DNA from 3 places in the Buttiauxella noackiae genome. Region 1 is predicted to be linked to each of the others. Evidence: predicted binding sites of a transcription regulator. Region 1 holds the regulator's gene; each other region holds the start of a gene.
What was found. Region 1 encodes LexA, which represses DNA repair genes until DNA is damaged. Its sites were predicted from a motif close to TNCTGTATGTACATACAGNA; they were not measured.

Region 1 (10,259 bases):
GCTCGCCAGCGTACCTGCCGTAAGCCTGGCTGATGTGAATATCGTTCCACAGGATATTTCTACGGCGCCGAGCGTGCCGACATCTGAATTACAACAGTTGCAATGGACGCCTGTCGATCAATCAAAGACATTGACGACAACGCTTGCTACCAGTGGCCAAACCCTGAAGGCCGGGGATATTACTGGCCCGGTTGCAGCCTATAGCGTACCTGCCAATATTGGTGAGCTGACGATTACGCTAACCAGTGAAGTGAACAAAAACTCAGTATTTGCACCGAACGTGTTAGTTCTTGATCAGAATATGACGCCTGCTGCGTTTTTCCCGGCAAGTTACTTCACCTATCAGGAACCCGGCGTAATGTCGGCTGATCGCCTTGAAGGTACCCTGAAATTAACGCCAGCTCTGGGACAACAAAAACTCTATTTACTGGTCTTTACCACCAATAAAGACACCCAACAAACTACGACAATGATCGATCCGGCCAAAGCCTATGCGAAAGGCACGGGTAATGCGGTTCCGGATATTCCAGACCCAATTGCCCGCCATGGCACTGATGGGACTCTGAAGATTAAAGTTAAAACTTCTTCGGCATCAAGCGTACTGGTCGGCCCATTGTTTGGTTCCTCAGGCCCTGGACCGGTCACAGTCGGGAACACCGCAGCGCCAGCCGCAACTTATGTAGCACCTGCTGCGGTTGCAGCTCCGGCCCCAGCTCCTGCCGCGAAAAAAGAACCTGTACTTAGCGATACAGAGAGTTACTTCAACCAGGCTATCAAAGATGCAGTTGCGAAAGGTGATGTTGATAAAGCCCTTAAACTGTTGGATGAAGCCGAACGCCTGGGATCGACTAGCGCCCGTAAAACCTTTATCAGCAGTGTAAAAGGCAAGGGGTGATGGTTTCCCCGCAGTGCTGATGTTTGAAGTTTGGTGCGCATGTTTATGCGCACCTTTTTTTTCCTTCGTCATCCTTCGAGCTGAGTCTGCGTTGGCTGCACTCACAAACCCAGGTCACTTACTTGAGTAAGATCCCTGGGATAGATGAGCCTCATCGTGAGGCTCACCCTGCGGGCCAGCGCGCTGTTCAAATCTGTTCCCGACAGATTTGTTTTTCCCTTGCCGCCTTGATTCAAGTCGAATGATTTAGAAGGATTGATTTATCACTGCCCAGTATTGTTAAACCGATGTTGTGCTTTTGCCTGCCACCCTCTACCTATTCTGCGTTACAATGACTGCCGGTTTTGTTTCGGAGAAATTCCCATGTCTGACGCGCTTTCGCCACTGCGCGCCTTACGTTTTGAAGCTGCGATTCCAGAAGGGTTGAGTGCGTCACTCCTTGACTGGCTGTTGCTTGAAGACTCAATGACCAAACGTTTTGAGCAGTATTGTTCCAAAGTTACTGCCCGCATTGTGCGTGAAGGTTTTTTCGAATCACATGTCGTTCTTCCTGAAGCTGATATGTTGCCGGAGTCTGGCCGTTATTGGTTGCGCGAAGTTGTGCTTTGCGGTGACGATGAGCCCTGGCTTTTGGGGCGCACGGTGGTGCCTGAGTCAACCCTTGAAGGACCAGAGCTTGCTTTACAAAGGCTCGGAACCACGCCGCTTGGACGCTATCTGTTTAGTTCATCTTCCCTGACACGGGATTTTATTGAGATTGGCCGCAGTTCGGAGCTATGGGGGCGTCGTTCCCGCCTGAGATTAGCCGGAAAACCACTGGTGTTGACCGAGTTATTCCTTCCTGCATCTCCGTTGTATCGAGAGGAAAAATAATGGAGTGGAGTCTGAAACAGGGTAAATGGCAGGCGTATCAACGTCTGATGCGGCTTGATAAGCCGATTGGCTCGCTTTTGTTGTTATGGCCCACACTATGGGCGCTGTGGCTTGCGACACCGGGCGTGCCTCCGCTAACTATTTTATGCGTGTTTATAGCCGGAGTCTGGATGATGCGCGCTGCGGGTTGCGTGGTAAATGACTACGCTGACCGCAAATTTGATGGGCACGTGAAACGCACGGCGCACAGGCCATTGCCGAGCGGGGCGGTAAGCGAGAAAGAAGCACGTATCTTATTTGCGGTACTGGTAGTGCTCTCGTTTTTACTGGTACTGACGCTGAATACCATGACGATTTTATTATCGGTGGCGGGGTTAGCGCTGGCATGGGTTTACCCGTTTATGAAGCGCTACACTCATTTGCCGCAAGTGGTGCTAGGGGCCGCATTTGGCTGGTCAATACCGATGGCATTTGCCGCAGTGAGCGAGTCTGTTCCACTTAGTTGTTGGCTGATGTTTTTAACCAATATTTGCTGGGCTGTGGCTTATGACACGCAGTACGCAATGGTTGACCGCGATGATGATCTGAAAATCGGCATTAAATCCACAGCGATCTTATTTGGCCGCTACGACAACCTGATTATCGGTATTTTGCAGTTTACGGTGATGGTGTTGTTGGCGGTGATTGGCTGGTTAAACGGATTAGGTGGGGCGTTCTACTGGTCTATAGCGCTGGCGGGGATGCTCTTCGTCCATCAACAACGACTGACGGCGAATCGTGACCGCGATGCTTGTTTTAAAGCTTTTCTGAACAATAACTATGTGGGCCTGGTATTGTTTATCGGGTTGGTGTTGAGTTACATACACCTCTGATATATCTCCCATCGTCCTTCAGGTTGCAGGGGTTGGTTGCTCTCATTGACCCGAATCACTGACTGAGTAAGCTCATCGGGATTCATTCGATTGCCGCCTACCTGCATCTAGAATTCGCTTCGGTATAAGAAACTAAATGGCGGATGACACTTTGTTTATCCGCCCTACAAATAGAACCGTAGGGCTAATAAGCAATCGCGCCATCCGCCAGATTTTCTTACTCGGTCGCAGCCTGCGACGTCGCACTCTCAATCGTCAAACGCACATCCGGCATAATCAGCTCTGCCAGCATCTGGTAGACCTTCATGGTTTCGGTTGGCTCTGCATCTCCGGTATCGCTGATATAGCCTTCATCGCGCAAGGTGAGTACCAGCGAGGTGAACACGGCTTTATCAAAGAACTCCGGCGCGTTAATCCCATGTAATACCGACAAACGTTGGGCGACGGTGCGGCTTTCGCGCTCCAGCGTCCCACGGTTGATGGATGGATTCGCGCTCAGCAGCCAGAAAGTAATGGCGTAACGTTGCAGTGTTTCGCGCACGCCTGCGGCCAGGAGCTGCATGGTGCGGGAACGAGCCGGGTTAATCAGCACTTCATCGTCAGTCAGCGTAACCAGTTCCTGACGTACAAACTCGTTGAGCAGTACCTCAATTTCACCGGCAAGCTCAGCTTTTTCCCAACGCAGGAACAGCTCAGCCTTCAGCATTGGGTAGAGAAGCTCGACCTGACGCAGTAGCTCGCTACGAGAAATGTGGCGATGCTGCGTGATAATTGCAGCCAGCAGAGAAGGCAACACCAGCATATGCAGGATGTTGTTACGGTAGTAAGTCATCAGCACTGCCTGCTCACGCGGCAGAATGATGATGTCACCAATTGTATCTTTCTCTACTTCAAACTTATTCATCTGCAACGCGTGTTCGATTAGCGCTTCTGCAGGCTGATCTGGTGCGGTAGCGTCCGGTGAATAGGGCACATTACGCAACAGGCTCAGGTAGCAGTTGAGCTGTTCGGTTAGTTGTTCGCGAGTCAGTGAACGCTGGCGTGATGCCAGTAGCGCGGTACAACACAGGTTCATGGCGTTTGCCGCGCCTGCATTGTTAATACGCACCATCAGTTCGGCAGCAATTTCATTAACCGTTGGCGTTAACCATGCCGGGCGGATGGCTTCAATCGGGTCGATTGAATCACGCCACTCAGGCACTCGCTGGTTGAGGAATGTCATCAACGGCATTGGTTCGCCGAAGTTAACATAGCCCTGGCCGAGGTTACGCAGCTTGCTCAGCCCACGCACCATCTGCATGAAGCTCTCTTTTTCTTTGGTCGCACCGCGCAGTTCTTTCGCGTAAGTCCCCACTTCCATTACATGCTCGTAGCCAATGTAAATCGGCACCAATGTAATTGGACGAGTACCGCCGCGCAGCATGGCCTGAATGGTCATCGACAGCGTACCGGTTTTCGGGTCAAGCAAACGGCCGGTACGAGAACGGCCACCTTCCACAAAGTATTCAACGGAATATCCACGGCTGAACAGCTCACCAAGATATTCACGGAACACGGTGGAGTAGAGTTTGCTGCCCTTAAAGGTACGACGAATAAAGAACGCGCCCAGGCGGCGGAAGATCGGGCCTGCTGGCCAGAAATTCAGGTTGATACCCGCCGCAATGTGCGGAGGAACAAGCCCCTGGTGATAGAGCACGTAAGACAGAAGCATGTAGTCCATGTGGCTGCGGTGGCAGGGCACATAGACAATCTCATGGCCGTCATGAGCCAGTTGGCGCACACGCTCAGCGTTATGAACGTTAATGCCCTGGTACAAACGGTTCCACGTCAGACCTAACACACGGTCGGTTAGACGAACGGCTTCATAAGAGAAGTTCGCCGCAATCTCTTCCATTAAGGCAACAGCATTTTGCTGCGCTTTTTCATGGGAGATTTTCTTGCTGCGCGCTTCATCTTCTACTGCACGGGCAATAGCTTTTGAGGCCAGAAGCTTATTAAACAGATCCTGACGTACCGGCAGACGCGGGCCAACAGTCGCTAAACGCTGGCGAGCAAAGTGCATACGCGCCACGCGTGCCAGTTTTTGGGCGATTTTTTTGTCTGTACCGTGATCGGTTGCCATCTGGCGTAGCGAAACTGGTGCAGAGAAACGCACAAAGCTGTCGCGCCCAAGCCACGAGACTGCGAAAAATTTCTGAATGCCGTTAAGCATTTTCAATGGCGGATTAACTTCGCCTTTTTCGCGGCCCGGAGAGCGGCCAAACATCACCGATACCGGCACCATCTGCACATCCAGATTTGGATTGCTGCGGTGTAAGTCGAGATAATCATGGAACAGCTTGATCGACTCTTCTTTTGGCGTGTAATAGGTGAACACGCGCGGACCGCCATGGATAAAGACATAGCGCGGCAATACCGCACCGTCGATCTCTAACGGTTCGAGAGGGTCGGGCAAGTTGTGCGCGAGGCATTGTGCGCGCAGGGTTAATAAGTCCGCCTTTGAGTTATAAGGCAGAACGTACATTATTGGGCGTGTGGGATCTAAGCCCAGTTCGGCTTGTGGATCAGCCGGAATGGACTTGCTCTTTACCAGAACGCCTAATGGTAAATTAAGTAATTTGTAGTAGATTCTTGGCCAGCCTGACATAAACGATGTAAAGCCTCAGGTTAATGATGCAAATTCGCCGCAAGAATATCAGAATCTCACCCAGATTTCTGTGGCGTTATAATTTTGACAAGCATTGATGCAAATAATTTGAAAAGGTTTCCCAAAATGGCGAGCAGTACCACTGGACTTACCCGTATCATCAAAGCCGCAGGCTATTCCTGGAAAGGGCTTAAAGCTGCCTGGATCAATGAAGCAGCGTTCCGCCAGGAAGGCGTTTCTGCCGTTATCGCCATTGCCATCGCATGTTGGTTAGATGTCGATCCTATCACCCGTATTCTACTTATCGGTTCAGTCGTGTTGGTCATGATTGTTGAGATTCTCAATAGCGCTATTGAGGCCCTTGTCGACCGTGTTGGCACTGATTATCACGAGCTTTCAGGACGCGCCAAAGATATGGGCTCGGCCGCTGTATTAATCGCAATTATCCTCGCGGTAATTACCTGGGTCACGCTGCTTTGGTCGCATTTGCGGTGATCTTTCCAGAATAGTTAAGTGCCTGGTTTTTTGCTTAATTTATGGTTCCAAATTGACCTTTGACTGTATATACTCACAGCATAACTGTATAAACACCCAGGGGGCGGAATGAAAGCGTTAACTACCAGGCAGCAAGAGGTGTTTGATCTTATTCGGGATCATATCAGCCAGACCGGCATGCCACCGACTCGTGCCGAGATTGCTCAACGTCTGGGGTTCCGTTCTCCGAACGCCGCTGAAGAGCATTTAAAAGCACTTGCCCGTAAAGGTGTGCTTGAGATTGTTTCTGGTGCCTCACGCGGCATCCGTTTGCTGGTGGAAGAAGTCTCCGGTATTCCGCTGGTTGGGCGTGTTGCTGCAGGTGAGCCACTCCTGGCACAGCAACACATCGAAGGCCATTATCAGGTCGACCCATCACTGTTTAAACCGAATGCTGACTTTTTGCTGCGCGTCAGCGGTATGTCGATGAAAGACATCGGCATTATGGATGGCGATCTGCTTGCGGTTCATAAAACACAGGATGTGCGTAATGGCCAGGTTGTTGTCGCGCGTATCGACGATGAAGTTACCGTTAAACGTCTAAAACAACAGGGCAATACCGTTCATTTGCTGCCAGAAAACAGTGAGTTTGAACCGATTGTAGTTGACCTGCGTGAGCATAACTTCTCTATTGAAGGGCTGGCTGTTGGGGTTATTCGCAACGGCGACTGGCTGTAAAATCTCTTCAGGTGATGCGCATTTAGAGTGCGCATCACCGTCTTAATTCTCTTTGATCTCCTTCAGGAGAGGTCATGCAATTATTCTCCACGGCGGATCGTGCGCTCTGGCGCCTCGCTTTACCCATGATTTTCTCCAACATTACCGTCCCGCTGCTTGGCCTTGTCGATACGGCTGTTATTGGTCATCTGGATAGCCCTGTTTATCTGGGCGGTGTTGCCATTGGTGCGACAGCAACCAGCTTCCTGTTTATGTTGCTGCTGTTTTTGCGAATGAGTACCACAGGGTTAACTGCGCAGGCTTTTGGAGCCAATAATCCCTCAGCGTTAGCTCGTGCACTAGTGCAGCCATTATTACTGGCACTAGGGGCTGGGGTGGCAATTGTCTTACTGCGTGATCCCCTCATTTCACTCGCTTTACAAATTGTCGGCGGCAATCAGGATGTGCTCGTACAAGCGCAACGCTTTCTTGAAATCCGCTGGCTGAGTGCGCCAGCCTCGCTTGCAAACCTCGTTTTACTGGGATGGTTGTTAGGTGTTCAGTACGCGCGAGCTCCGGTTATCTTGCTGGTTGTCGGCAATGTCCTGAATATCGTACTGGATGTGTGGCTGGTGATGGGGTTGCATATGGATGTTCAGGGGGCGGCGCTTGCGACTGTCACTGCTGAATACGCGACATTTATCATCGGATTGCTGATGGTGAAAAAGGTGATGGGGTTACGGGGTATCAGCTTTGAGATGCTCAAAAACTCGTGGCGTGGCAATGTTCGCCGCTTGCTGGCGCTCAATCGGGACATCATGTTGCGCTCGCTGCTGCTACAGGTTTGTTTCGCCTCAGTGACTATATTCGGTGCGCGCCTGGGCAGCGAAATCGTAGCCGTCAATGCGGTGTTGATGACGCTTCTGACGTTTACCGCTTATGCGCTTGATGGTTTTGCCTATGCCGTCGAAGCCCATTCCGGGCAAGCCTATGGTGCAAAAAATCGCGGTCAATTACTCGAGGTCTGGGGTGCGGCTTGTCGCCAGGCGGGTTTGGTCGCGCTGATGTTTGCCCTTGTGTATGCCCTGTTTGGTGAGCAAATTGTTTCTCTTCTGACGTCCATTCCCCAATTACAGCTCCAGGCCGATCGCTATCTCCACTGGCAGATTGTGTTACCCGTAGTCGGTGTCTGGTGCTACTTGCTGGATGGGATGTTTATTGGCGCGACAAGAGGCGCTGAGATGCGAAATAGCATGGCGGTTGCCGCTCTGGGTTTCGGGCTAACGCTCTTCACGGTTCCATATTTAGGCAATCACGGCTTGTGGCTATCCATCGCGGTGTTTCTGGCACTACGAGGCTTGTCTTTGGGGTGGATTTGGCGTCGCCACTGGCGGCAAAATAGTTGGTTTACCAATGTACAAATTTAAGCCATGTGGTTAAAGATTCTTAGTTTTATCCATACTGCCATATCCTTGGCTACAATTATTATCACGTCCAGCAGATAGTGGGTGTTAGTCGAACGGCAACACAATGGACGTTGGTAATTATTTAGCAGTTCTTAACCGATACGATGAGGATATTAATATGAATAAAGACGAAATCGGCGGTAACTGGAAACAGTTCAAAGGCACAGTAAAAGAGAAATGGGGCAAGCTGACTGATGATGATATGACTGTCATCGAAGGCAAACGCGATCAGCTAGTCGGTAAAATCCAGGAACGCTATGGATACCAGAAGGATCAGGCAGAGAAAGAAGTCGGTGAGTGGGAAACACATAACAAGTACCGCTGGTAATCAGCAACTCTCAGATGTGTGAAATCTCATAGGCTACCCGCCCAGGTACATGGAGGTACCGTTCCTTTCCCTTCCTTTCAAATCAACGCTGTTTAGCGCGACTTTTTCTTCGATTGAATTGAGTGATCATGCCCGCAAGCATCAGGATGGCTACAAGCTTCTACTTCTGCACACGCGCTGCATAAACCATGTGCCTCAATAACATTATGATGCAAAGCAAATCCTAGTTGGGCAGCCAGTTGGTGCATGATATCTTCCACACCTTCCGCACTACGTTCCTTCACCGCACCACATCGGTCACAAATAAACATTGCAGATGAGTGAATTGGCTGATCGATAAGATTGCACAACACATAGCTGTTGGTGGACTCTACACGGTGTATAAAACCTTGTTCGAGCAGAAAATCGAGTGCACGATACACTGTCGGAGGTTTAGCTTGCGGTTCGCTGGCACGCAGTAAATCCAGCAAATCATAAGCACTGATAGCACCAGCTTGCTGAGTCAGCAAACGCAATACTTCAAGACGTTGTGGTGTCAGGCGCACATTACGCAGCTCGCATAGTTTTTCAGCCTGCGCTAACACGTTTTGTGAAGTCGTGATGTCCATCAGTATTCCCCCGTAGATTAGCCCTACACTTTATCACAACGCACAAAAAACGCCGAGTGGTGCGCTTAGCCACAACCTTTTGAGATGACTATCCCGGAGTTTGTTATGAATAAACCTGATTGCATTCGCCACTGGAAGGAAATAGAAGGTGACGATGATTCGACTTATCCAGACAGTGCAGAACGGTTTTCTATTGGCGCACCGCTGGCCCGCAAGCTGGGTCTTAATCGTCTGGGAATTCATCATGAGCGCCTGCTACCTGGTCGTCGCACATCTTATCCTCATGCCGAAAGCAGCGAAGAAGAGTTTGCTTATGTGCTCGAAGGGCATCCACAGGTGTGGATTAACGGGCACCTTTACCCACTTGAGCCTGGCGATAGCGTTGGTTTCCCGGCAGGAACAGGCATATGCCATACCTTTATCAACAACACCGAGCATGAAGTCCGGCTGCTGATTGTGGGGGAGGCAAACAAAGCTGAGAACCGAATTTATTACCCACTAAACGCAAGCTATGCCGCACAGCGTCAGGATCGCTGGATTGATCACCCCCCGCAATTTTTCGGTCCACATGACGGTCAGCCTTCACGAAAACCGAACGGTAAACTATAAATAAGTTTGCATGGAAATTTTGAACTCATAATCCTGAAGGATAGAAACGGGATTCCGATGGGCGAAACAGCCCACTTTTCAGCCTTTTATTCACAGCAATAGTCCGCCTCTGTTCAGTCATAACTGGCAGGGGCAGTAATTACATCTGATTAACAGACGGACGTGTGGTGAATGAAAAAATTGAAAACTTTGGCGGCGTTTAGCGCCGCATCTTTATTTATGGCAAATCACGCTTCTGCGGCGGGCACCTGGTCTGAAGCTCGAAGTGATGCAATGGGTGGAACGGGTGTCGCTTCCGCGAGCTACGGAAGTGGGGTGCTTACGAACCCCGCACTGCTGGCTAAGGCTAAGCAGGACGATACTGTGACGGTGATTCTGCCGTCTGTGAGTGCACAAATTACCGATAAAGATAATCTGCAGGATCAGATTGATGATATTAGCGATAAGGTCAATCAATACAAAGATGTTATAGACGATCTTACCCTGCAGGATATCCTTTTTAACCCAAATGGTTCGCTCAATCAGCTTCAGGGGGCTGCGGGTGATTTGGCGGGTGAGCTTGAAGACCTGAAAGGCAAAACGGCGAATGCAAAAGCAGGTGCCAGCATCGCCGTAAGTATCCCAAACGATGTGCTGTCGGTGGCTTTTGTCGCGAAGGCTTATGCGCGTGCACACGTCAACTCTTCAATTGATCAGCAAGATATTGATTATCTCAATAGTATCGCAGACTCCAGGGCTGTGGCCCGGAGCGTTGCACTGGACGCAGCTGT
Region 2 (10,259 bases), 740 kb from region 1:
CGATCCTTGCGTGCGTGATGGCGGTATTTGGTGGTTTCGCCGGGCGTGATGCGGAGATCAGCCCAGCGCGTTCTCATCACTCCTCCTGATTAATGCTGCGCCGCTATGAGCAAAGCCTCAACCAGTGGCGCAGGTTTATCCTTCAGGGCATTACGCTCATGCTGGAAAAGCGTACCGACGAAGAAAGGATGCCCCCTTAACTCAACGACACGAATATCACCTCGTTCATCCCAACCGGTGGCGTGTAGTTCAGACAGGCTTAGCTGTTCGGCAAAATTTTCAGCTATCCCATAATTACAATGGTAGCCTTCCTCAATTCTCGCCCTGCCATACGCTTTAGCAATGATTGAGTTGGCTTCGAGTTTTATAGCGTCGGATTTCTCCACCAGCGAACAGATGAGTGGCGCAATAACCAGGCGGCCCTGGCTTTCAGTTTCCGCATGACCAGCATCTTCCCAGCCCATTACGTTTCGCGCGTATTCGATAATTGCATGCTGGAATCCACCACAGGTTCCAAGGAACGGAATCTGGTTCTCACGGGCAAAACGGATGGACAAAAAAGCCCCCTCTTCATTCCGATAAGGGCTGGCTGGAACGCACCAGATGGCGTCATACCCCACCAGGTCTTCCGGACTCGTGACTTCTGGTGTTGGCAACCAATCGTAGTCAGCAGTAACGCCAACATATTCAGCAGCATTATCTAAAGCAAGAGGAATAGCCTGATGTGCAATGACCGCAGGGTTATAGTCACCAACCAGCGCAATGCGAAGAGTTTGTTTCAAAGGCAATGGGGGCATTTAATTGATTATCCTTATGTTTAGTAACTTCTGCTACATAAGGAATGATAGAGTATGCCGTTACCTTCTGCCTTGCAACGCCCAAAATTAGCAGGGTGGCGACGGCACTGCACACTGTAGTACCGTGCATCTTTCCATACATTTACGTGATGCCATGAAAACAAAAATACTGGTTAGTGCCTGTCTGATGGGCTTTAAAGTTCGCTATAACGGGCAAGCCAAACCACTGCTTACCCGCGTGTTAGAACACTGGCATCAAGAGCAACGATTGGTTATTCATTGCCCTGAATTAGCAGCAGGGCTTACAACACCGCGCCTACCCGCAGAACTGGTGGGGGGTGATGGTTTTACGGCTCTTATGGGGAATGCAAAAATCCAGGAAAGTGATGGTACGGACGTAAGTCAAAGCTATCTCCTGGCCGGATGGCTTGCGTTAAAAACAGCACAAGAATCAGGATGCAGACTAGCATTGATGACCGACGGTAGCCCAACATGCGGTAGTCAGAAGATTTATGACGGAACTTTTCAGGGGATTACCCAACCGGGAGTCGGAGTGGCGGCCGCATTACTGCGACAAAATGGTATCGAAGTTTACGCCGAAAGCGAACTTCCCGCGTTGATTGCTCGAATTGAAGAATTAGAAGGTTAAAAAAATAAAATCAATGATGGCAACTGCGTTTTAACTGCCACCTGTCGCCATCATCCAATCAAAATACTGCCAGTTCTTCATCAAACTCTGGCAATAATGTCTTATCAAGCGGCATCAGGTATTCTGCCCGCACAAAGGTATAGCCTTCGCGCCCATCAAAAGCCACTACATTGCCAGTCACCAGCCACAATGGATGAGTTGCATCACGTGGAAGTTGCGTCATAACTCCCGTCACCGGATTTATAAAGCTCTCACCAGGCTCACACAGTCCAAAAAGCTCGACTGATTTACCCACGTTTACGCGCCCGGCTGCAGTACGGGAACCAATAATCATTGCCAGCATTCCCGGTTTTAGTTGAAACATAAAGCGACTCTATAGCTCGTTAAAAATTGGCTATATCAGAACATTCCTAGATTAAAATGTAAACAGGCCGCTTTCACCCAATGAAAGGGAATGATGTAAAGAGGCTGTGCCGGTCGCGTGCAGCGCAACTTGAACCATTGCAGAACTCGCAATAAACCAACAAGCCTGTCTTATTTTATTAATCGCGGGTTTGCACCCAAAACGCATGGATTACGCCTGGAATATAACCTAATAAAGTCAGGACAATATTTAAAAGAAATGCCCAGCCGAATCCCTTGCCTAACAAAACGCCCAACGGGGGTAAAATAATCGTAAAAACAATACGCCAAAAGCCCATAAAAAAACTCCAGTTATTAATGCTACCTACAATCAAATAAGTATATTTCACTACCAGCATAGTCGACTGAGCGTAAACCAACCGAGGGTGTATCGTTAATTAATGTAAATAACAGATATGCACATACAAATATTATGTGATTGATTACCTGGATAAAAAGAAGGGATTTTAAGGATTACAAATAACAAAAAACCCGCACATGGCGGGTTTATTCACTTCGACTTATCGGCTCGGGTTATTCACCGTCTTCGCATGCGTCAGTCTTAGTATGCGTTAGCAGTCTTACAGAGCAACAACGTTAGTTGCTGAAGGACCTTTAGCGCCGTTCTCAACAGAGAACTCAACTTTCTGGCCTTCGTCCAGAGTTTTGAAATCATTGCTCTGAATGGCAGAGAAGTGAACGAACACATCTTTGCTACCATTGTCAGGAGTGATGAAACCGAAACCTTTTTCTGGGTTAAACCATTTTACTAAACCAGTCATTTTAGACATAGATACTTCCTCGATATTTTATAGCCATTTAATATGGCGAACGTGGTCTGTATTGCAGAACGTTTCTTATTTAGGCACTTAGGAGGAGACTCACGAAGAAGGGGTATCTGATGACTTGATAGCGCTTGAACTGAGGACTGCTTTACTAAAACTGCTTTCATAAGGTCTGTCTTCCAAACCGATGACGCATTTACTCATAGTCGCGCATTGGAAGCAAGAATTATTTTCAAATAATAATTTTCTCATCCAGGCCGCAAACCGCCCTCTATGGCTTTCTATGGCTTTCTATGGCTTTCGCCCATTAATGTATTGTGCGTTTTTTAATCAAGTTATCATGCGCGAGCTATAGTTAAACAGTGTCCGGTTGGAAGGTTTAGATGGTGTAGCAATGATCCGCTTGCTGCTTGTAGTGCTATTGATCACAGCGGTTTTGCCGATGACGCACGCAGCCACCGAAGACCCCCCTTTGAAATTCGAAACCAAAGTTAATACTGTTCTGGGTGACTTTGATGTGATGCAAAAAAGGCGCGTCGTGCGCGTTTTGATTCCATACAGTAAAACTTTCTACTTTATAGATAACGGCGGGACGCAACGTGGTGTCATGGTAGAACTGATGCAAGAGTTTGATAAACAAATTAACAAGGGCCTAAAACCCTCCCAGAAAACACATCTTCTATTTATTCCGACCGCTCGTGATCAACTTATCCCCCAACTCATCGCCGGGCATGGCGATATAATTGCAGCTAATTTGACGATTACCGAGGAGCGCGAAAAACTCGTCGACTTCAGTGCTCCATTAGCAAAAAACGTCCGTGAAGTCGTTATTGCCAGTAGTAAAGCACCTCAATTAAAGAATGTTGAATCCCTTTCGGGTAAGTCCCTGTATGTGAACCCCTCGACCAGCTACATTTCCAGTATTGATGCACTAAATAAAAGCTTAGTTGAGAAGAAGCTCCCTCCGGCAGTCGTCATTAAAGCCCCTGGTAATTTTGAGCCAGAAGATATTCTGGAGATGGTGAATGCCAATCTTGCAGATTACACCGTCGTTGACAGATACCTGGCGCTATTATGGAAGCAAATTTACCCTAATCTGGTGGTATATGAAGACATTACGCTTCGTAATGATGGTTCTATCGCATTGGCTATGCGCAAAAACTCCCCGCTTCTGCGTAAGCAATTAGATAAATTCACCACGACACATAAAATTGGTACTTCATTCGGAAATCAGCAAGTTTATAAATACTTACGCAATACAAAATGGGTGAAAGATTCTCGCTCGCAAGAAGAATTAGATAAGTTTTACCAGGTAACCGAAATTTTCCGCAAATATGGTCAGCAATATAATGTCGACTGGCTATTGATGGCAGCGCAAGGCTACCAGGAGTCTCGCCTTGACCAGAAGGTGCGCAGTAAAAGCGGCGCGATTGGCGTAATGCAAGTGCTCCCTACGACCGGGAAAGAGTTAAAAGTCGGTGATATACGGTTAATCGACCCAAACATTAACGCGGGTGTGAAATATATCCGCTTTATGTGCGACCGCTATTTTGCGGACCAGCCTATGACCGAAATGAACAAACTCCTTTTCACCTTTGCTTCCTATAATGCAGGGCCAGCTAAAATTGCCCGTTTACGCAAAGAAGCCGAGGCCAAAGGTCTTGATCCCAACATCTGGTTTAACAATGTCGAACGCATTGCACAGCAGCGCATTGGCAATGAAACCGTGCAATACGTGAGTAATATCTTCAAGTATTACATTGCTTATCAATTAATCATGGAACAGATGAAAGCACGTGGACACGAGACTCCGCTTACCGGGCTTAAAACAGAATAACCCTCACATCACCCCTCTGCTGACGTTGTGTTTTTCGGGAACAGACTTGCCTTGAATACCGATATTTATTACTGTATATAAATACAGTTTTAGAAGGAGCATTTTAATGTTCGTTGAATTGGTTTACGACAAACGAAATGTAGCGGGCCTTCCCGGTGCAAATGAAAAAATTCTTGATGAACTGACCCGACGCGTTCAGGCCATTTTCCCCGATGCCGATGTCAGGGTAAAACCGATGCAAACTAATGCAGTAAACAGTGACTGTACAAAGAATGAAAAAGAAAAGATTAACCGTCTGGTAGAAGAGATGTTTGACGAAGCAGATTTTTGGTTGGTTTGTGAAGAGTAAATGTAGGCCGGCACAGTCGATAAAAACGTGGTTATTCCCGTTCTAAACTCCTGCTATCATCGGCACTACCCTAAATCAGGGCTATTTCCCAACAGGTTAAGCAATAATGAGAAAAACAACCGTAGTACTAATTGTGGTGGCAATCCTGGTTTGGCTTGCAAGCCAGCAAGGTTGGATCTAACCAATAAGAAGGAAGTGCTATCCACAGCTAGCCTTCCTTTTTTCACTAAAATACAGACGAAAAAAAACCACCTGAAAGGTGGCTTTTTTAATGTATGGTGCCGACTACCGGAATCGAACTGGTGACCTACTGATTACAAGTCAGTTGCTCTACCTACTGAGCTAAGTCGGCGTGGAAAACATATTATACAAAGCCGAGCCGCTATGCAAACCCCTGCGAATCGTTCGCTCAAAAATTCAACTTATTGATTTTAAATCAACCATTCACGACGAAATAACAACTTATTTGCTTAAAATTTGGCTAATGATTTGCGGCATTCTTACTTAACCAAATGTTTATGGAGCTGCTCAGTTATTATTTCTATACGTTCGGTAAGCTGTTTTGTCACCTTTGTCAGCTCTGTATTCATTTCGATTAATTTAATCATCTGCTCGGCCTGTTCAGCTGCAACTTTTAAACGTTTCTCATTGGCCTGAGCTAAATCCTCCCTGTGCAGAGCGTCAGCTTCCGCATGTGCCTTATCTCGTTCAGCCTGCCGCGTTTGTGCCAATAAAATAAGAGGTGCCGCATAGGCGGCCTGAAGACTGAATGCCAGGTTCAATAAGATGAAGGGATAAAGATCGAAATGGCTCACCCCTGTGATATTGAGCAAGATCCAAACTAAAACTATCAGGGTTTGTGCACCGAGAAAGAATGGCGTGCCGAAAAACCGGGCAAACGCTTCAGCTTTTAATGCAAACCAACTTTCCCCGAAGGTCGGCGCTAAGTGCTGATGAAGGCGATGGAAACGCAAATGGTCAGGATTCTTTATTGTACGAGCGGAGTCTTTAGTGATTATCGCCATTTTTAATAATCCTCAGCCATAACAAAGAGTAATGAAACCAAAGTTTAGCAGAGGAATAGCGTCCCAATAAAAAACGGGAACCCAAAGGCTCCCGTTTCAACATTAGCAAACTTCGCTAATTACATATGTTCGATCATCGCGTCGCCAAACTCTGAACATTTCAGCAGTTTAGCGCCTTCCATCAGGCGTTCGAAATCGTAAGTTACGGTTTTAGCGTTAATCGCGCCTTCCATACCTTTAACGATCAGATCAGCCGCTTCGAACCATTCCATATGACGGAGCATCATTTCTGCGGAAAGGATGATAGAACCTGGGTTCACTTTATCCTGGCCTGCATATTTTGGTGCGGTGCCGTGGGTGGCTTCGAACAGTGCACATTCGTCACCGATGTTCGCGCCTGGTGCGATACCGATACCGCCAACCTGTGCTGCCAGGGCGTCGGAGATGTAGTCACCGTTCAGGTTCATACACGCGATAACGTCATATTCAGCAGGACGCAGCAGGATCTGTTGCAGGAACGCATCAGCAATAACGTCTTTAACGACGATCTCTTTGCCGGTATTAGGGTTTTTCAGTTTCACCCATGGACCGCCGTCGATCAGCTCACCGCCGAACTCTTCACGCGCCAGTTGGTAGCCCCAGTCTTTGAAAGCACCTTCGGTGAATTTCATGATGTTGCCTTTGTGAACCAGAGTCACGGAATCACGGTCGTTGGTGATTGCGTATTCGATGGCTGCACGAACCAGGCGTTTGGTGCCTTCTTCTGAGCAAGGCTTGATGCCGATACCGCAATGTTCCGGGAAACGAATTTTCGTCACGCCCATTTCATCACGCAGGAATTTGATGACTTTCTCAGCTTCAGCGCTGTCAGCTTTCCACTCGATGCCCGCATAAATATCTTCTGAGTTTTCACGGAAGATAACCATGTTGGTCAGCTCTGGGTGTTTAACCGGGCTTGGAGTGCCCTGGTAGTAACGCACCGGACGCAGGCACACGTACAGGTCAAGTTGCTGACGCAGAGCAACGTTCAGAGAACGAATGCCGCCGCCAACTGGCGTGGTCAGTGGCCCTTTAATCGCCACACGGTAATCACGAATCAGGTCCAGAGTTTCTTCTGGCAGCCAGACATCCTGGCCATAAAGTTGGGTAGATTTTTCGCCGGTATAGATTTCCATCCAGGAAATTTTCCGCTCGCCTTTGTAGGCCTTCTGCACAGCGGCATCAACCACTTTAATCATAGCTGGCGTCACGTCCACACCGATACCATCACCTTCAATGAAAGGAATGATTGGGTTGTGAGGAACATTCAGTTTGCCATCTTGCAGGGTGATCTTTTTACCTTCCGCCGGAACAACTACTTTGCTTTCCATTAACCTTCTCCTTCGAGCGCTTCTTTTTGTTAATGATTTGTAATGTGCGTGTCAATACTACTTGAATATCAGGCCCGCGCCAATCACTGGTGATTTCCGTTATAATGCGTTAATACCTAACGTCTGAAAACACTATGAATAAAACTTCTTTTAGAAACCAGCAAGTTAAACGATTCAGCACACAACGACCTGCCAAAAAACCACAGCATAGCGGACCGAAGCGGCTGGTTATCTTCAATAAACCCTATGATGTGCTACCGCAATTCACCGACGAATCCGGGCGCAGCACGTTGAAAGATTACATACCGTTACAAGGAATTTACGCGGCGGGCCGTCTGGATCGCGATAGCGAAGGCTTACTGGTGTTAACTAATGACGGCGTATTGCAGGCAAAGCTGACTGAACCAGGCAAACGCACCGGTAAAATTTATTTCGTGCAGGTTGAAGGTGTGCCGACGGAAGAAGCGCTGGAATCTTTGCGAAATGGCGTGACGCTCAACGATGGTCCAACCCTGCCAGCTGGCGCTGAATTAGTTGATGAGCCAACGTGGATCTGGGCACGTAATCCACCGATTCGTGAACGCAAGGCCATTCCAACCAGTTGGTTGAAAATCACTTTATATGAAGGGCGTAATCGTCAGGTTAGGAGAATGACGGCGCATGTCGGTTACCCGACGCTGCGCCTGGTTCGTTATGCAATGGGGACACTTGAACTGGCAGATTTAGCTCCGGGAGAATGGCGCGAAATCCCAATGGACGCGCTATAAAAGATGCTGAGTATGGACACCGTTTTGAGTCACATGAGAAACGCGGCTGCTCAGGAACGCATCGCCATCGGGCACCGTGATTTCCAGTGCCTGCTCAAATAACGATGAGTTAATCAGGAAATTTGCGCTACACGCGTTGCTGGCAATCGGGATGTTCCAGGCCGTTGCCAGCCGCATCAGTGCTTTGACATCAGAGTGATGTGGCACCGCGCTAAGCGGGTCCCAGAAGAAAATCAGTACGTCAATCTGGCCTGAAGCAATCAGATATCCGAGCTGTTGGTCGCCCCCTATCGAACCACTCATCAGCGCCAGAACGGATAACCGAGTGTGTGCCTGCAATAGGTTTCCGGTGGTACCCGTTGCATAGATGATATGGTGGCTAAGAGCCGTCTGGTTATCAACCGCCCAGTTCAGTAAGTCGGGTTTACAAGGATCGTGAGCTACTAAAGCGATACGTTTCTGTTGCGGCATAATACGCGTGGTAAGCTGCATGATGGTGCCCTCGTGGGATTTTTGAAATCCAACAAAGTATAGGTCACAGGAAAATATGTGATCCAGATCACTTTCTAATGATCGTACTAACGAATTTAAGACAGGATAAATAACGATGTTTAAACCGCACGTTACCGTCGCCTGCGTGGTTCAGGCACAAGGGAAATTTTTAATCGTTGAAGAAACAATCAATGGCAAAGCCACGTGGAATCAGCCTGCCGGGCACCTTGAAGCTGATGAAACGTTAATAGAAGCCGCTAAGCGCGAATTATATGAAGAAACCGGTATTTATGCGCAACCACAAACGTTTATCCGTATGCACCAATGGATAGCCCCGGATAAAACCCCTTTTCTGCGATTCCTTTTTTCTATCGATCTTGACGAACAACTCCCGACAACGCCACACGATAGCGATATCGATCGTTGTTTATGGCTCGATGCGCAACAAATTGTTAACGCTGATAATCTGCGCTCGCCGCTGGTTGCCGAGAGTATTCGCTGCTACCAACGTGCTGAACGTTATCCGCTCAGCATACTGGGCGCATTTAACTGGCCGTTTAGTTAGGGGTGATAGCTTTGGGGATGCGTGATAGAATACGCCGCCTTATAAGTTCAATGTCATGAGTTACTCCAATGTCTGAAAGCCCAAAAAAAGTGATCGTCGGGATGTCCGGCGGTGTCGATTCCTCCGTTTCCGCTTACCTGTTGCAACAACAAGGTTACAAGGTGGAAGGCCTGTTCATGAAGAACTGGGAAGAGGATGATGGCGAGGAGTACTGCACTGCTGCTGCTGATTTAGCTGATGCGCAAGCCGTTTGCGACAAGCTCGGCATTGAACTGCACACCGTAAACTTTGCCGCAGAATACTGGGATAACGTGTTTGAACACTTCCTGGAAGAGTACAAAGCCGGGCGTACACCTAACCCGGATATTCTGTGCAACAAAGAGATCAAATTTAAAGCCTTCCTCGAATTTGCCGCCGAAGATTTAGGTGCCGATTATATCGCCACCGGTCACTACGTGCGCCGCGAGGATGTGGACGGTAAAAGCCGCCTGCTGCGCGGTTTAGACAATAATAAAGATCAAAGCTACTTCCTTTATACCCTGGGGCACGAGCAAATCGCACAGAGCCTGTTCCCGGTAGGTGAACTGGAAAAGCCAGAAGTGCGCCGCATTGCTGAAGAGTTAGATTTGATCACCGCGAAGAAAAAAGACTCCACCGGTATCTGTTTTATCGGCGAGCGCAAATTCCGCGAATTTCTTGGCCGTTACCTGCCTGCACAGCCGGGTAAAATTCTTACCGTTGATGGCGAACACATTGGTGAGCATCAGGGTTTGATGTACCACACGCTCGGGCAACGCAAAGGTCTGGGTATCGGCGGCACTAAAGAAGGCAGCGAAGATCCATGGTATGTGGTCGATAAAGACGTCGAAAACAATATTCTGGTAGTTGCTCAGGGTAGTGAGCATCCGCGTTTGATGTCCGTTGGCTTGATTGCACAACAATTACATTGGGTTGACCGTGAAACACTGACCGAACCGCTCAAATGCACCGTTAAAACTCGCTATCGCCAGGCTGACCTTCCATGCGTGATTACACCTCTGGATGCCGATCGTATTGAAGTGCGTTTTGATGAACCTGTTGCTGCCGTAACGCCCGGCCAGTCTGCCGTGTTTTACCTGGGCGAAATCTGCCTCGGCGGTGGTGTTATTGAGCAGCGTCTGCCGCTCACTGTTTAAAAATTGTCAGCAAGGAAGAAGCTCCGTGGCCAAGAATTACTATGAC
Region 3 (10,259 bases), 800 kb from region 1:
GTTACTCGCCAAATTTTAGCTGCAATTTTTGATATGGACGGTTTGCTAATTGATTCAGAACCGCTGTGGGATGAAGCCGAACTGGAGGTTATGGCAAGCATTGGTGTGGATATCTCCCGCCGTTGCGAACTGCCCGATACCCTGGGTTTGCGTATCGATCTGGTTGTCGACCTGTGGTTCGCCCATCAACCGTGGAATGGCCCAACGCGTGAAGAAGTGACTAACCGAGTCATTACCCGTGCCATCTCCCTAGTTGAAGAAAAACGCCCTCTCTTGCCTGGCGTGCGTGAAGCCGTTGCTTTGTGCAAAGCACAGGGGCTGAAAGTAGGTTTAGCTTCTGCATCACCTCTGCATATGCTTGAACGTGTTCTGGAACTGTTTGATCTGCGTGACCAATTTGATGCCATCGCCTCAGCTGAACACCTGACTTACAGCAAACCGCACCCTCAGGTTTACCTGGATGCCGCAGCAAAATTAGGTGTTGATCCCCTTGCCTGTGTGACGCTCGAGGATTCCGTAAATGGGATGATTGCTACAAAAGCTGCGCGTATGCGTTCAATCGTGGTTCCCGCCGAAGAAAACCATGCTGATGTGCGCTGGTGCCTTGCCAACGTAAAACTCCCGTCACTGGTTGAATTACGTGCCGAACACCTGCTTGGCTAATATTTTATAAGGTGCGGGGCTCCCCGCACCTTTCTCAAAATCATACCTCCGTCAAAATTATTGAAACGCCATTTCATATTAATTTGAATTTCCTCCATCCCGTATCTATTCTTTATTTACACGCGCATATGCGCTTTTCCGGATACCGGGGTAACTATGATTCTCGATGCTTTTAATCTGCAGGGTAAAGTCGCAATCGTCACAGGCTGTGATACTGGACTGGGTCAGGGAATGGCGATCGGCCTTGCTGAGGCTGGTTGTGACATCGTTAGTGTGAACCGCAAAACTCCGCACGAAACCGCGCAAAAAGTGGAAGCGCTAGGGCGACGTTTTCTCGCCATCCAGGCCGATTTAAGCCAGCACGAGGTTATACCAGGTATCATCGAACAAGCCGTGTCTGGGATGGGGAAAATAGACATCCTGGTCAATAACGCGGGCACCATTCGCCGCGAAGACGCTCTTGAGTTTAGTGAGAAAAACTGGGACGACGTGATGAACCTGAACATTAAATCAGTGTTCTTTCTCTCTCAGGCGGTAGCAAAACAATTCATCACGCAAGGTGGTAGCGGGAAAATCATTAATATCGCCTCAATGTTGTCATTCCAGGGCGGTATACGTGTTCCCTCTTATACGGCATCAAAAAGCGCGGTGCTCGGTGTCACACGACTTCTGGCAAACGAATGGGCACAATACAATATTAATGTGAATGCCATTGCCCCCGGATATATGGCTACCAACAATACTCAGCAACTGCGTGATGACGAAGTCCGCAGCCAGGAAATACTTGACCGTATTCCAGCAGGCCGTTGGGGAGTTCCCGCGGATCTACAAGGCCCGGTAGTTTTTCTCGCATCAAGTGCGTCCGATTACGTCAACGGATATACCATTGCCGTCGACGGAGGCTGGCTGGCCCGCTAAATAGGCTATCGCCGGGTAACCGGCGGTTGCAAAATGTTACGCCGTCACCTCTTCCGTCTACTGTATAAAATCCCTATACTGTATGAATCGACAGTTTTCATCCAGGTAGTATCATGACGGCGGAAGGCCATCTTCTTTTTTCCATTGCCTGCGCAGTTTTCGCGAAAAACGCCGAACTCACGCCCGTGCTTGCTCAAGGAGACTGGTGGCATATTGTGCCATCAGCCATTCTGACCTGCTTATTACCAGATATCGATCATCCAAAGTCGTTCCTGGGCCAGCGTCTGCCATGGATTTCTAAACCTATCGCCCGTGCCTGCGGTCATAGGGGCTTCACACACAGTTTGTTTGCGGTGTTTGCAAGCCTTGCACTGTTCTATCTTAAAGTCCCTGAAAGCTGGGTTATTCCCGCCGATGCGCTACAAGGTATGGTGTTGGGTTATTTGAGCCATATTCTGGCAGATATGCTTACCCCTGCTGGAGTTCCACTGCTATGGCCATGCCGTTTGCGCTTTCGCTTTCCGATTGTCAGACCGCAAAAAGGCAACCAACTTGAACGCGTTTTGTGTATGGCGCTTTTTGGTTTGGCAGTGTGGATGCCGCAAAGTTTGCCCGATAACAGTGCGGTGCGTTGGTCATCACAGGTGATAATTTCCATGCAAATGACCTTCAACAGTCTTTTAAATCACCATTCGGCACAATAATTAGACGAAACCACTCAAAATGTAATAATCAATTCCTTTTGAATATAAGTGTCGCTCTAAGCTTCTGGTACGATTTACAGAATAAAGATGGCAATCAGTCCATCTATTTAAAAAACACTCAGGAGATACGGGGATGAATTTTCCACTTATAGCGAACGTTATCGTGTTCGTTATTCTGCTGCTGTTGCTGGCGCAAACTCGCCACAAACAGTGGAGTCTGGCAAAGAAAGTACTACTTGGTTTAGTAATGGGCGTCGTGTTTGGCCTTGCGCTGCACACCATTTATGGCGAAGACAGCCCGGTACTTAAACAATCTATCCAGTGGTTTAACATCGTTGGTAACGGTTATGTACAACTGTTGCAAATGATCGTCATGCCATTAGTGTTCGCCTCAATTCTGAGCGCGGTAGCTCGTCTGCATAATGCCTCTTCACTGGGGAAAATCAGCTTCCTGACCATCGGAACCTTGCTGTTTACCACTTTGATTTCAGCACTTGTTGGCGTGTTAGTTACCAACCTGTTCGGCCTGACGGCTGAAGGTTTGGTACAAGGTACTGCTGAAACAGCCCGTCTGAGTACCATTGAAACCACTTATGTGGGCAAAGTGGCTGACCTGAACGTGCCGCAGCTGATTCTGTCATTCGTGCCGAAGAATCCGTTTGCTGACCTGACTGGGGCGAATCCAACCTCAATCATCAGCGTGGTCATTTTCGCCGCTTTCCTGGGTGTCGCTGCTCTGAAATTGCTGAAAGACGACGCACCGAAAGGTGAACGTGTTCTGGTTGCGATCGATACGCTGCAAAGCTGGGTAATGAAGCTGGTACGTCTGGTCATGCAATTGACGCCATACGGTGTACTTGCACTGATGACTAAAGTTGTTGCTGGTTCAAACCTGCAAGACATCATCAAGCTCGGCAGTTTTGTGGTTGCGTCTTATCTGGGTCTGGCAATTATGTTCGGCGTGCATGCAGTATTGCTGGCCGTAAACGGCGTCAGCCCGCTGAAATACTTCCGCAAGGTTTGGCCTGTCCTGACATTTGCCTTCACCAGTCGTTCTAGCGCAGCCAGCATTCCATTGAACGTTGAAGCGCAAACTCGCCGTCTGGGTGTTCCTGAGTCCATCGCAAGCTTTGCGGCGTCCTTTGGTGCCACAATTGGCCAGAACGGTTGTGCTGGCCTGTATCCTGCCATGCTGGCAGTGATGGTCGCGCCAACAGTCGGGATTAACCCACTGGACCCTATATGGATTGCCACTCTGGTTGGTATCGTAACCGTAAGCTCCGCAGGTGTTGCAGGGGTCGGTGGCGGTGCAACCTTCGCAGCCCTGATTGTTCTGCCAGCTATGGGCTTGCCGGTCACACTGGTCGCGTTGCTGATTTCTGTTGAGCCACTTATCGACATGGGTCGTACCGCACTCAACGTTAGCGGTTCAATGACTGCGGGTACTATCACCAGCCAGTTGATGAAACAGACGGATAAAGAATTACTCAATAGCGATGAAGAAGCGGAATTGGCACATCGCTAATCAGTAGCAAAACCACCGTAGAATCTGCGACAATAAACGGTTCCTGTAAAAGGGAACCGTTTTTTATTTATAACTTAGAGCCCCTTTCAGGGTGCCAAAATACTTTAGCCTTCTACGGACCTCTTCCCTCAATGAAACGACTCTCCATTCTACTTTTCTTCTGTGTCTCTGGCGTCTGGGCAGAAAATCTCGATAGCCCTTATCTACAACATGCGCAGCAAGGTGATAGCCGCGCGCAATTCTATCTTGCCGATACTTTGGTTAGCGCCGGTGAATATCAGCAGGCTGAAAGCTGGGCTGCCAAATCAGCGGCTCAGGGTGATGCCGATGCCATGGCATTACTGGCCCAACTCAAAATTCATGATCCCGCCACTGCAGATTATCAGCAGGCTAAGTCGTTAGCAGAACAAGCCGTACAACGAGGTAGCCTGGCAGGGAAAGTGACTCTGGCGCGTATTTTCGTTAATACACAAGCGGGTAAACCCGATTACCCGAGGGCCATTACACTGCTGGAAAGCGCCTCGCAGGATATAGAAAGTGACTCAGCAGTCGATGCGCAAATGTTACTAGGGTTGATCTACGCCAACGGTGTAGGGGCTGCGCAAGATGATGAAAAAGCCACTTTCTGGTTTAAACGCAGCTCTGCACTCTCCCGCACGGGTTATGCCGAGTACTGGGCTGGAATGCTATTTTTAAATGGCGAAAAAGGTTTTATCGCTGTCAATAAACAGCGTGCCTTGCAGTGGCTGAATTTGAGTTGCACTGAAGGCTTTGATACCGGTTGCGAAGAGTTTGAGCGGATCAGTAACGGCGGATAAGTTATTTTCGTTGCAGGGCCTGCACCCGGCAGGCCTTTAAATTCATATTTCTTAAAACAGCTCTGAGCTCGTTCTTCTCTCAGTAAATCTCATTTTCATGTCTGACCTGTGTTGCCCAACGTTGTGCCGATTCCGGTAAGGTAAAGGGCGGTGACTGACGGAACGCATTCCCTACCAGTACAAAAGCCACGTAGCGATTGCGTAGTAGCCACACATCCTTAAACCCATCCACTCGCAAGGCATGAGCCGGTGGTGCGGGTTCAACACGCGGTTGGTACGTAAGAACGGGACGAGTATTCGGTTGGCGCAAAGGTTTCATAGGCAATGGAATCAAAACTAAATTGATGAACAACTTCGCTATGATAGCGGAGAACGCCCCTTCTCGTCTCGCGTTGAGATGACCTTGTTCTATAGTTAAAGCTGTTTTGGCCATAAAAGGCCCATTAATAGCAGAACTAAAACAGGAGATGAGTTCAATGTCGAAGAACGATAAGCACCCTTCGAATCACAGTGCACCTGTACATGACGCTAACGAGTCAAAGCCTGGTATGGATTCACTGGCACCTGAAGATGGATCTCACCAGCCTTCCGCTGAGCCATCCCCACCGGGAGCGCAACCTACCGCACCGGGGAGTTTTAAAAGCCCTGATACCTCAAACGAAAAACTTAAATCGCTCGATCCTCATCGCAAAAATGGTGAGAACTTCCCTCTCACCACCAACCAGGGTGTGCGCATTGCCGATGACCAGAACTCACTGCGTGCCAGTACACGCGGTCCTACACTGCTGGAAGATTTTATCCTGCGGGAAAAAATCACCCATTTTGACCATGAGCGTATTCCCGAGCGTATCGTCCACGCGCGTGGTTCTGCGGCGCACGGTTATTTCCAGCCATACAAAAATATGGCAGAAGTGACCAAAGCAGATTTCCTTTCTGATCCCGATAAAATCACGCCGGTATTTGTGCGTTTCTCTACCGTACAAGGCGGTGCAGGCTCAGCCGACACGGTGCGCGATATTCGCGGATTCGCCACCAAGTTTTATACCGAAGAAGGCATATTCGATTTAGTCGGCAACAATACGCCGGTCTTTTTCATTCAGGATGCGCATAAATTCCCGGATTTCGTCCACGCCGTAAAACCCGAGCCACACTGGGCTATCCCGCAAGGCGGCAGCGCCCACGATACTTTCTGGGATTATGTCTCCCTGCAACCCGAAACGCTGCACAACGTCATCTGGGCGATGTCTGACCGTGGCCTGCCGCGCAGCTATCGCACCATGGAAGGTTTCGGCATCCATACTTTCCGCATGATCAACGCCGAGGGTAAAGCGACGTTCGTGCGTTTCCACTGGAAGCCGACCGCCGGTAAAGCCTCGTTGGTTTGGGATGAATCGCAAAAACTAACAGGCCGCGACCCCGATTTCCACCGTCGCGATCTTTGGGAATCTATTGAAGCGGGCGATTTCCCGGAATACGAATTAGGCCTGCAATTAATCCCGGAAGAAGATGAATTTAAATACGATTTTGATCTGCTCGACCCGACCAAATTAATTCCGGAAGAATTAGTGCCGGTTCATCTGGTGGGCAAAATGACGCTCAACCGTAACCCGGACAACTTCTTCGCCGAGAACGAGCAGGCGGCGTTCCACCCAGGCCACATCGTTCCGGGGCTGGATTTCAGTAATGATCCGCTATTGCAGGGGCGTTTATTCTCCTACACCGATACCCAAATCAGCCGTCTGGGGGGGCCAAATTTCCATGAAATACCGATAAACCGCCCGACCTGCCCTTATCACAATTTCCAGCGTGACGGCATGCACCGCATGGATATCGACAGCAATCCAGCCAACTACGAGCCAAACTCCATCAACGATAACTGGCCACGAGAGACGCCTCCGGGGCCTAAACGGGGTGGTTTTGAAAGTTATCAGGAACGCATCGAGGGGCATAAAGTTCGTGAGCGCAGCCCGTCGTTCGGGGAATATTATTCTCAGCCTCGCCTGTTCTGGCAAAGTCAGACGCCTGTCGAGCAGCAGCATATTATTAACGCGTTTAGCTTTGAATTATCAAAAGTCGCAAGGCCGTATATCCGCGAAAGAGTGCTGGATCATCTGACACATATCGATATTTCCCTTGCCCAACCGGTCGCGGAAAATCTGGGTATCGAACTGTCTGATGAACAGATGCACGTCGCGCCGCCAAAAGATGTGAACGGCTTGAAGAAAGATCCGAGCCTGAGTCTGTACGCGGTGCCGAGCGGCACAGTGAAAGGGCGTGTGGTGGCGATTCTACTGAATGAAACCACTAAAGCCACAGATGTATTAGCCACCATGAAGGCGTTAAAAGCGCAAGGCGTGCATACCAAACTGCTCTTCTCGCGCATGGGTGAAATCAGCGCAGACGATGGTTCCCTGTTGCCTATCGCGGCGACCTTCACAGGTTCACCGTCGGTAACGGTGGATGCGGTGATTGTGCCGGGGGGCGACCTGAAATCCATTCTGGATAACGGCGATGCCGCCTACTATCTGCTGGAGGCGTATAAACATTTGAAAGTCATTGGCCTGGCTGGAGATGCGCGCCAGTTTAAAAAGAAACTGGGTATAGATGCACAGGGAGAAGAAGGTGTGGTTGAAGGTGACACCGTCACTGCCAAATTCACCAGTGAATTCCTTAAACTTCTCGCCGCCCATCGGGTTTGGGCACGCGACAGTAAAATTGCCCATCTGCCCGCGTAGCAAATCAATCACCACCTCCGGAGGAGGTGGTTTAAAGGTGTGACTAGTCCTGATATACGTTGACAGTTTTCTGTCTGTAAAACGCCTGATGAACATCATCGGGCGTTTTGTATTTCAGGGCCAGGTGTGGCCGCTCATGGTTATAAATCGCCACGGATTCTTTTACCATTTCCCGGGCCTGCGCCAGGTCTGCAGGACGCGAGAGTAAAAACTCATTTTTCAGGATCCCGTTTATTCGCTCAGCCAGCGCATTCTGGTAGCAGTCATAACCATCGGTCATTGAACAGGTTATCCCGTTTTTCTCATGGACTGACTGATAAAGCACTGAACAGTATTGCAGTCCTCTGTCAGAGTGATGAACCAGGGACCCCGTCGTTTTTCTTCGCCTCAGAGCCTGTCTGAACGCTTTTACCACATTTTCTGTCTGCAGGTTTTCCCCGACATGATAACCCATGATTTTTCTGGAGCAGGCATCTGTGACCAGACTCAGATAAGCTGTGCCACTGAGCAGTGGAAGGTACGTAATGTCGGCAACCCAGACCTGCTCTGGCTCAAGGGCGGTAACCTGTCCCGGGCCGGGTTTCAGCAAATTAGGATGCCGGTAAAAGCGATGGTGGCTGTTGGTGGTTTTGTGATACGCCCGTTTCACTGGCACCAGGAGCCGGTATTCATTCAGCAGGTTAAACAGACGGTCTCGTCCTATATTCAGCATGTTATCGGCCTGAGTGTTCAGCAGATAGTGCAGTTTACGCGTACCGATTCGCGGCTGACGACACCTGACGCGGGTAACAAACGCAAGAACCCGGGCATGTTGTTCCTGGCGTTTTCTGCGCCTTGTGTTGTCCTGATACCACGCCTGTCTGCTGTGCCCCAGGAACTGGCATGCGCGCGTAACGGTTATTTTGGGGGCCGGACTTTGCGCGAGGACTTGCCGTGCCGCTTTTTTACGACACTCACCCCGTAATCATTTTTCAGGACATTGATAATCGACTCAAAAAACTCCGCTTTCTGGTTCGCCAGCTCAAGCTGTTCTTCAAGTTCCCTGATTCTTTGTTCGGGTGTAAGCGGGATAGTCGTCTGAGCCACAGGCCGTTTCCTCTTCACCAGGTCAGGAAGTCCGGGACTCCAGTCAAGCCGGCCATATTTACGCAGCCAGACAAGAACGGTGGAGCGCCCCTGGATGCCATACCGCTGCTGGGCCTGTTTATAGGTCATCTCGCCTTTTTCAACCTGCTCAACAACGGCTATTTTAAAGGATAGAGGATAATCACGTTGGGTGCGTTTGAACTCAGTCATCATCACGTTCTCCGGATTTAAGTCAGGAACGTGTCAACGCTATTCAGGACGGGTCAGTGACCATAAAAAAGCCGTCACAAACGTGACGGCTTTTTTACTAAAGAGGGAATTACTTATGTTTAACCTGCGGGTCGGTATCGTATTCCGCACAAGTCTGATAACCCGAATTCATCACATGTCCGGTATCATCAAGCGCGACGAAATAGGTTTCTGTTTTACCATCACGCTGGCCCAGAATATAAGTCTGGCAAGTACCACGAGCGTGAATCATGGTCACTTCTGAAGACGGTTTGCCTGCGACTTGCTGAACTTGCTGACGGCTCATGCCTTTTTTCACATCTTTAACAACAGGAGTGGCAACCTGATCTTTAGTGCGGTCATACGCGGTACAACCAGCCAACATTGTCATAACCGCTGCGGCGCTTAAAATTCCTACAAAAGTCTTGTTCATATTTTATCCTCGTTTTTCAGGGTATTGCTCATGCGTGTTAGATAAGCCTGGAATATAAAAGCGCATTTTTCAACTAAGCAGACCAAATGAACAAATTTTAGGATTATTAAACAAAACACCAGGTTAGCTCCAGAACGTACCAAATAGCTCTAAATCACACCAAACGGCAAAACCACTCTCCCATGAGCCTTGTCGTTTTAACTACAAACGGGTAGTTTTAACAAATCTGACTTTTGCTACCTGTATGCGCAGGTAAATTGCACCGGAGGGTTAAATGGCTCTGCAACAAGAGATTATCCAGGCACTAGGGGTGAAACCACAGATCGACCCGGAACACGAAATTCGTGTCAGCGTTGATTTCCTGAAGTCGTACCTGAAAAGATATTCATTTATTAAGTCGCTGGTGCTGGGTATTAGCGGCGGCCAGGACTCAACTCTTACCGGTAAACTCTGCCAGCTTGCCATCAATGAACTGCGTGATGAGACCGGTGACGAAAGTTACCAGTTTATCGCAGTACGTTTGCCGTTTGGCGTTCAGGCCGATGAGCAAGATTGCCAGGATGCTATCGCCTTTATCCAGCCAGACCGCGTATTAACCGTGAATATCAAAGGTGCTGTGCTGGCGAGCGAACAAGCGCTGCGCGAAGCGGGCATTGAGCTGAGCGATTTTATTCGCGGCAACGAAAAGGCACGTGAGCGCATGAAAGCGCAATACAGCATTGCAGGCATGACCAAAGGTGTTGTTGTGGGTACTGACCACGGCGCAGAAGCGGTGACCGGCTTCTTCACCAAATACGGCGATGGCGGCACCGACATCAACCCAATTTTCCGCCTCAATAAGCGCCAGGGGAAAGCGCTGCTTAAAACCCTCGGCTGCCCGGAACATCTGTATCAGAAAGCCCCAACAGCGGATCTCGAAGACGATCGCCCTTCTCTGCCAGATGAAGCTGCGCTGGGCGTGACCTACGAGCAGATTGATGACTACCTGGAAGGTAAAACGCTGGACGAAGCCACCAGCAAAATCATCGAAGGTTGGTATCTGAAAACCGAACACAAACGTCGCCCGCCGATTACAGTTTTCGATGATTTCTGGAAAAAGTAAGCTGTTTTAACGGCGGATGGCGCAAGCTGATCCGCCCTACGTTTACG

Region 2: the regulator LexA is predicted to act here: its motif matches at 4,540-4,559, upstream of IX31_RS05035 (DinI-like family protein).
Region 3: the regulator LexA is predicted to act here: its motif matches at 1,658-1,677, upstream of IX31_RS04750 (metal-dependent hydrolase).

What each region holds. Positions count from the first base shown of each region.
Region 1 covers NZ_JPRU01000001.1:1,841,308-1,851,566, reverse strand. Annotated here, with positions in the region: gene malM (maltose operon protein MalM) at 1-895, shown strand, start outside; gene ubiC (chorismate lyase) at 1,259-1,768, shown strand; gene ubiA (4-hydroxybenzoate octaprenyltransferase) at 1,768-2,640, shown strand; gene plsB (glycerol-3-phosphate 1-O-acyltransferase PlsB) at 2,858-5,287, opposite strand; gene IX31_RS08340 (diacylglycerol kinase) at 5,414-5,782, shown strand; gene lexA (transcriptional repressor LexA) at 5,891-6,499, shown strand; gene dinF (MATE family efflux transporter DinF) at 6,574-7,905, shown strand; gene IX31_RS08325 (CsbD family protein) at 8,063-8,272, shown strand; gene zur (zinc uptake transcriptional repressor Zur) at 8,365-8,880, opposite strand; gene IX31_RS08315 (cupin domain-containing protein) at 8,986-9,489, shown strand; gene IX31_RS08310 (conjugal transfer protein TraF) at 9,661-10,259, shown strand, end outside.
Region 2 covers NZ_JPRU01000001.1:1,099,303-1,109,561, forward strand. Annotated here, with positions in the region: gene IX31_RS05000 (CynX/NimT family MFS transporter) at 1-89, shown strand, start outside; gene IX31_RS05005 (CTP synthase C-terminal region-related (seleno)protein) at 90-797, opposite strand; gene IX31_RS05010 (2-thiouracil desulfurase family protein) at 952-1,446, shown strand; gene IX31_RS05015 (hypothetical protein) at 1,505-1,810, opposite strand; gene IX31_RS22215 (YqaE/Pmp3 family membrane protein) at 1,989-2,147, opposite strand; gene cspE (transcription antiterminator/RNA stability regulator CspE) at 2,430-2,639, opposite strand; gene IX31_RS05030 (MltF family protein) at 3,004-4,470, shown strand; gene IX31_RS05035 (DinI-like family protein) at 4,577-4,819, shown strand; tRNA gene IX31_RS05040 (tRNA-Thr) at 5,096-5,171, opposite strand; gene IX31_RS05045 (DUF1003 domain-containing protein) at 5,320-5,844, opposite strand; gene icd (NADP-dependent isocitrate dehydrogenase) at 5,964-7,214, opposite strand; gene rluE (23S rRNA pseudouridine(2457) synthase RluE) at 7,349-7,981, shown strand; gene IX31_RS05060 (methylglyoxal synthase) at 7,976-8,473, opposite strand; gene IX31_RS05065 (NUDIX hydrolase) at 8,589-9,038, shown strand; gene mnmA (tRNA 2-thiouridine(34) synthase MnmA) at 9,107-10,213, shown strand; gene hflD (high frequency lysogenization protein HflD) at 10,239-10,259, shown strand, end outside.
Region 3 covers NZ_JPRU01000001.1:1,042,884-1,053,142, forward strand. Annotated here, with positions in the region: gene hxpB (hexitol phosphatase HxpB) at 1-663, shown strand, start outside; gene kduD (2-dehydro-3-deoxy-D-gluconate 5-dehydrogenase KduD) at 820-1,581, shown strand; gene IX31_RS04750 (metal-dependent hydrolase) at 1,695-2,285, shown strand; gene IX31_RS04755 (L-cystine transporter) at 2,419-3,810, shown strand; gene IX31_RS04760 (tetratricopeptide repeat protein) at 3,942-4,628, shown strand; gene cedA (cell division activator CedA) at 4,708-4,947, opposite strand; gene katE (catalase HPII) at 5,105-7,363, shown strand; one part of gene IX31_RS22765 (IS3 family transposase) at 7,407-8,311, opposite strand; one part of gene IX31_RS22765 (IS3 family transposase) at 8,311-8,662, opposite strand; gene osmE (osmotically-inducible lipoprotein OsmE) at 8,769-9,110, opposite strand; gene nadE (ammonia-dependent NAD(+) synthetase) at 9,385-10,212, shown strand.